DNA from 3 places in the Rahnella sp. BIGb0603 genome. Region 3 is predicted to be linked to each of the others. Evidence: predicted binding sites of a transcription regulator. Region 3 holds the regulator's gene; each other region holds the start of a gene.
The links. The regulator PhoB, encoded in region 3, activates phosphate uptake and scavenging genes when phosphate is short. The targets are predictions, from matches to a motif close to CTGTCATAAAACTGNCNNAT.
Positions count from the first base shown of each region.

Region 1: M2403_RS24230 (MIP/aquaporin family protein) is a predicted target of PhoB. The motif match lies at 1,185-1,204, and genes of this name have one in related genera.
Region 2: ugpB (sn-glycerol-3-phosphate ABC transporter substrate-binding protein UgpB) is a predicted target of PhoB. The motif match lies at 1,277-1,296, and genes of this name have one in related genera.

Region 1 is NZ_JANUEX010000013.1:83,518-85,724, reverse strand. It holds gene rraA (ribonuclease E activity regulator RraA) at 1-475, shown strand, start outside; gene zapB (septal ring assembly protein ZapB) at 540-779, opposite strand; gene M2403_RS24230 (MIP/aquaporin family protein) at 1,369-2,207, shown strand, end outside.
Region 2 is NZ_JANUEX010000012.1:43,602-45,808, forward strand. It holds gene ugpB (sn-glycerol-3-phosphate ABC transporter substrate-binding protein UgpB) at 1-1,175, opposite strand, end outside; gene M2403_RS23435 (PLP-dependent aminotransferase family protein) at 1,398-2,207, opposite strand, start outside.
Region 3 is NZ_JANUEX010000001.1:1,029,209-1,031,415, forward strand. It holds gene phoR (phosphate regulon sensor histidine kinase PhoR) at 1-802, opposite strand, end outside; gene phoB (phosphate response regulator transcription factor PhoB) at 826-1,515, opposite strand; gene sbcD (exonuclease subunit SbcD) at 1,743-2,207, shown strand, end outside.

The DNA.
Region 1 (2,207 bases), on a different contig from region 3:
TACTTCCGAACTTTGCGACATCTACCATGAAGAAGTGAATGTCGTCGAACCCCTGTTCTCCAACTTTGGTGGCCGTACTTCATTTGGCGGGCAAATCACGACAGTGAAGTGTTTCGAAGACAATGGCTTGCTTTATGACTTGCTGGAAGAAAATGGCCGTGGTCGCGTACTGCTGGTCGATGGCGGTGGCTCCGTTCGTCGCGCATTGCTTGATGCCGGTCTGGCACGCCTGGCGTTGCAAAACGAATGGGAAGGCATTGTGATTTACGGTGCAGTTCGTCAGGTAGATGATCTGGAAGAACTGGATATCGGCATTCAGGCGATGGCAGCGATTCCGGCGGGGGCAGGCAGTGAAGGGATTGGCGAAAGCGACATTCGTGTCAATTTCGGCGGTGTCACCTTCTTCTCCGGTGACCATCTTTATGCCGACAACACCGGTATCGTGCTGTCGGAAGACCCGCTCGACATCGAATAACCTTGCGCTTTCAGCAACAAAAAAGGACGCCGTGGCGTCCTTTTTTATTTTCAGGCCGAAGTCATCAGACTTCTTCCATTTTTCCCAGCAATGCACGCAGACGGTCCTGCCACACGTGCTGTTCTTCTTTCAACTGTGCATTTTCACGCACCAGCGATTCATGATTACCACTCGCCTGCTGAACTTCCTGAGACAGGGTATTGTTTTGTTCTTTCAGTTCTTCGATTTCCATCTGCAAAAGAGTAATGGTATCGATCGCTTGCTGAACTTTAGCTTCTAATTTCTCAAATACTTCAAATGACATTTTTCGGTCCCCTTATGTTCGCAAGGCGCACATCTTATGTTCTGCCGCATCATCCGGACACGGCTCAAGAATTCCTGCACTCCGTCGATTTTGATAACGAATACAAACCAAATCCGGGTCTGAATTGCGCCAAAGTCTTGTAAAACCAGCGGGTGTCTTACCGGGTGATTGTATGTAGCCAGCTTTGCCCTGTCTAGCAAGAACCCCTTCCTGCACGCAGTCTGTTGCAATTTTACAGCGCCGGGTATCAGGAAATGCTTAAAAAGCAGCGTCACTCACCAGAAATCCCCGTTAATACCGAATAACCTTATCCGGCCTGTTGTTATGTTCGTTTCAACCGACGCGGCCCAAAAATTGTTAAATCGTGGCCTTTTTTCCGCGCGTGATGGCCTGCGAATACGCGAAATCGCTCATTTTTATGACACGACACACAAAATTTGATTTCGCTATTTCTCGTTTATGCTCGTTAACGATAAATTCACATTACGTTCTCATTTAATGATGAACGTCAAAATCCGATTACGTTCACGTACGACATAACAGAAAAACTATAACCAATCATTAACATCATCCTTAGCAGGATCAAACTATGAGCCAAACCATGAGTTCCACATTAAAAGGTCAGTGCATCGCTGAGTTTCTGGGTACCGGGCTTATCATTTTCTTCGGTGCAGGCTGTGTTGCTGCATTGAAGCTTGCCGGAGCATCCTTTGGCCAGTGGGAAATCAGTATCGTCTGGGGTTTCGGTGTGGCCATGGCCATTTACCTGACTGCGGCGATCTCAGGCGCACACCTGAACCCGGCTGTCACCGTCGCGCTATGTTTGTTTGCAAACTTTGAAGGACGCAAAGTTCTGCCTTACATAATCGCGCAGGTCGCAGGCGCCTTCTGTGCCGCCGCGCTGGTTTACGGCCTTTACTACAATCTGTTCTACGATTTCGAGCAAACTCACAACATGGTACGCGGCAGCGTAGACAGTCTGAGCCTTGCCGGTATCTTCTCGACGTATCCAAACCCGCACATCAGCGTATTGCAGGCGTTCCTGGTTGAAACCGTGATCACCGCCGTTCTGATGTCGCTGATCCTCGGCCTGACCGATGACGGCAACGGCCTGCCACGTGGCCCGCTGGCTCCGCTGCTGATCGGTATTCTGATTGCAGTTATCGGTGCATCCATGGGGCCACTGACCGGATTCGCACTGAACCCGGCGCGTGATTTCGGACCGAAACTGTTCGCTTACTTCGCAGGCTGGGGCAAAGTGGCCTTCACCGGCGCCCGCGATATCCCTTACTTCCTGGTACCGATTTTTGGCCCACTGCTGGGTGCGTGTCTGGGTGCGGTCGGCTATAAAGCATTGATTAGTCGTCACCTGCCACACCAGATTAACGAAACAGCGGCTGACAAAGCGTCACAGCCAACCAAACAGCG
Region 2 (2,207 bases), on a different contig from region 3:
TTGCCCAGACGCAGACCTTTGGTGAACGGTAATGGCGGCTTGTTCAGCATCTGGCGGGTGGCAACGTCAGAACCCGGATTCTTCTCGTAGAAGCCTTCTTTTTTGGTCAGCTCATACGCCGCAGTCGTCACCGGCAGATAACCGGTTTTCTGGTGCCATTCGGCAGCGATTTCCGGCGTGGTCAGGAATTGCAGGAATTCGGCGACGCCTTTGTAAGTGTCTTTGTCTTTGCCGTTCATCACCCACAGGCTTGCGCCGCCGATGATGGCGTTTTGTGGTGCGCCTTTGATGTCTGCGTCGTAAGGCATCATGCCCACGCCGTAGTTGAATTTGGAATACTGACGGATGTCGGCCAGTGAACCGGAAGATGCGGTAGTCATCGCGCAGTCGCCGTTATAGAACTTGGCGGTGGATTCGTCTTTACGACCAAAATAGGTGAAATCACCTTTTTTGTTCATGTCTTCGAGCATCTGAATGTGTTTGATTTGCTCTGGTTTATTGAATTCCAGAACCGCATCGGTGCCGTCGAAGCCGTTGTTTTTGGTAGCGATTGGCAGACCGTGCCACGCGCTGAAGTTCTCAATCTGGATCCAGCCCTGCCAGCCGCTGGCGTAGCCACACTTCATGCCGGCTTCACGCAGTTTTTCGGTGTACGCGGCCATATCCTGCCAGGTTTTCGGCGGCTGATCCGGGTTCAGACCGGCTTTCTTAAACGCATCTTTGTTGTAATACAGCACCGGCGTGGAGCTGTTGAAAGGCTGGGATAACAGACGGCCTTTGGAATCGGAGTAATAACCGGAAACGGTCGGCACGAACTGGGAAACGTCTTCTTTGATGCCTGCATCACTGAACACTTCGTAGACCGGTTTGATGGCTTTGCTGGCCATCATGGTCGCGGTGCCTACTTCGTAAACCTGCAAGATAGCCGGAGCATTGCCGGTGCGATATGCCGCGATACCGGCCGCCAGGCTTTCGTCGTATTTGCCTTTATAGACAGGCACGATTTTGACATCAGGGTGTGTCTGGTTAAAACGGTCGGCCAGCGAGTTCACTTCTTTGCCTAATTCGCCGTCCATTGAGTGCCAGAAAGGAATTTCTGTCACAGCGAAGGCATTGGCGCTGAAAGCCAGCGTCAGCGCGGTGCCGATGACCGTTTTTTTGAGGTTGATGAACATGCCTGTCTCCTGAATTCTGCTGGTGTAAAAGGGGCAGAGATAAATGGGGTATTGAGAAACGTTTTTATGCGGAGGTAACATGACACGGCTAAATTACAGATAAATAACAGTTAAATGACATTAACGTTACAGCAGCATGAAGTGCAGGTGACGAACAGATGGCAAAAAAGAAGGCGCATCGGGTGAACGATGCGCCTTATAAAGAAGGGAAATCCGGGGGTTTTACAACGCGCGTTTCAGGCGGGCAACCGCCTCGTGCATCTGCTCTTCGGTCGCGGTGGCGAACGACAGACGGAAGGTCGAGTGATCCGGATTATCGGCATAGAAGAATTCGCCAGGCACAAACACCACGCCCTGCTCCAGCGTCTTTTTCATCCACTCAGCGCAGTTACGCGGCTCGCGGAAACGTGCCCACAGGAACATGCCGCCTTTCGGATATTCAAACGTCAGCACGTCGCCCAGTTCGCGTTCCAGCAGTTCGGCCATGACCTGGCATTTCTTTTTATACGCGGCACGAATGGTTTCGATCTGCTTCGGCAGACGGCCAAGACCGAGATAATATTCCGCAATGCTCTGCGACAACGCGCTGGCGTGCAAATCTGCCGCCTGTTTGATGATGGCGACTTTATGCAGCAGCCAGTCAGGCATAATCACCCAGCCCAGACGCAAACCCGGCGCCAGAATTTTAGAGAACGTCGAGGTGTAGATAATGTTATCCGCGTGACCGAACAGTGCTTTCGACAGCTCAAACAGCGTCGGCTGGCGTTCTTCGGTGAAACGCAGTTCGCCGTACGGATCATCTTCTACAATCAGGAATTCGTGCTGTGCCGCCAGTTTCACCAGCTGCTCACGGCGCACACGGCTCAGGGTCACGCCGCTCGGGTTACCGAACGTCGGCACCAGATACACGCCTTTAATCTTTTGTGTTTTCAGCAGTTCCGCCAGCTCATCGACAATCATGCCGTCGCCGTCTGAACCGACGGAGAGGATTTGCGCTTCGGCCAGTTCCAGAGTCTGCAATGCGGCCAGATA
Region 3 (2,207 bases):
CTTCGATTTTCGACAGGGTCAGAAGCTGCTTCACCAGCCCGTCCATACGCCTCGTCTGCTCCTGCATCGTATCCAGCGCTTTGGTGCGGAACGGCTCTTCCAGCTTGGCGTCTTCCATCATTTCCAGATACCCCTGCAACACAGTGAGCGGCGTGCGAAGTTCATGGCTGACGTTGGCAAAGAAGTTACGTCGCGCGCCTTCGAGCTGACGCATCTGCGTGACGTCACGCGCCACCATCAGAAGCTGCCCCTCGGAATACGGCATCACGCGAAACTCGACGTAATGTTCATTATTGAGTTGCAGATTCAGGGCACGGCTGAAGTCACGGGTCTGGATCCAGGTGCGGAATTCCGGATAACGCAGCAGGTTAAAAATATGCTGGCCGTTATCTTCCGGCCAGCGGAAACCGAGCAGATCCTGCGCCAGTCCGTTACACCAGAAGATATTGCCTTCTTCCGTCGCCAGAACCACCGCATCCGGCAGCGATTCGGCACCGCTGCGGAAACGTTTGATCAACTGACCTAATTCACGACGACGTCGCCGGTTACGCATCTGCATCTGGTTCAGCCCGTAAAACAGCGGTTCCCAGCTCCAGCGCCCGTTCGGCGGGGTGATGCTGCGGTCAAGCCACAGCCAGTGAGAGAGTTTAAGCTGATTGTAATAATTCCAGCCCAGCGCCGCGACCAGCGACGCAAAGAGGAGCCAGCCGAAATGGCCGACGAAAATTCCGAGGATCAGGGCTGGCAGACAAAAGAGAAAAAATTCGCCGGCCAGACGTTTCCATGACAAACGTTCTAACACACAGGTTCTCCGCTGTGGGGGACTCAATAACGCGTTGAGAAACGATATCCGGTACCACGAACAGTCTGGATCATTCTGTCATGTCCACTGGTTTCCAGCGCTTTACGCAAACGACGAATATGCACGTCTACCGTGCGATCTTCCACATAAACGTTAGTGCCCCACACGTTATTGAGCAACTGTTCTCTGCTGTAAACGCGTTCGGAATGGGTCATAAAGAAGTGTAACAACTTAAATTCGGTCGGCCCCATATCGAGCGCCTGCTCGTTGGCCATCACCCGGTGAGACGACGGATCCAGACTGAGCCCCTGCATGTCGATCACTTCTTCGACCGCCATTGGCGAAATCCGGCGCATCACCGCTTTAATACGGGCAACCAGTTCTTTTGGTGAAAACGGTTTAGTGATGTAATCATCGGCACCGACTTCCAGGCCGCGCACCCGATCTTCTTCTTCACCGCGAGCGGTCAGCATCATCACCGGAATTTCGCGGGTCAGTGCTTCACGTTTAAGGTGCTTAATAAACTGAATACCGGAACCGCCGGGTAGCATCCAGTCGAGCAGGATCAGTTCTGGGTAAGGTTCCACTAACTGGCCAATCGCTGAATCAAAATCTTCAGCTTCTACTGCCTGATATCCATTCTGTTCCAGTACAAAACACACCATTTCACGGATTGGAGCTTCGTCTTCAACCACCAATATACGTCTAGCCATCGTAGGTCCTGCCAATAGGTTAGCGATCTTTTATTTGATTGCGGGCGCCATTATGCGTCAGTTTTGTGACAGATTTATGAATGAAAATGATGGTTCATTTAAGGCAAATATGACAGATAAATTCCCGCCATCCTGCTGAAATTGGTCTGATTTATCGGGGACAGGTTCCCCCGCCGACGTTTATACTTTGCACCATTGTCGTCATACAGGGTTCACACGGGAGTCTCATGCGCCTGATCCACACCTCCGACTGGCACCTCGGCCAGTACTTTTTTACCAAAAGCCGCGCCGCTGAACATCAGGCATTTTTGCGCTGGCTGACCGGTCAGGTGCAGCAGCATCAGGTGGACGCCGTCATTGTCGCCGGGGACATCTTTGATACCGGTTCGCCGCCCAGTTACGCCCGCGAGTTGTACAACCGCTTCGTGGTGGAATTACAACAAACCGGCTGTCAGCTGGTGGTGCTGGCCGGGAATCACGATTCCGTCGCCACCCTCAATGAATCCCGCGAACTGCTTTCGTGCCTGAATACACGGGTGATCGCCACCGTAGGCGAAAATCTGGAGGAACAGGTTTTAGTGCTGAACACGCGTGAAGGCCAGCCCGGCGCGGTGTTGTGTGCCATTCCGTTTTTGCGTCCGCGCGATTTACTCGCCAGCCAGGCCGGACAGTCCGGCAGCGACAAACAGCTC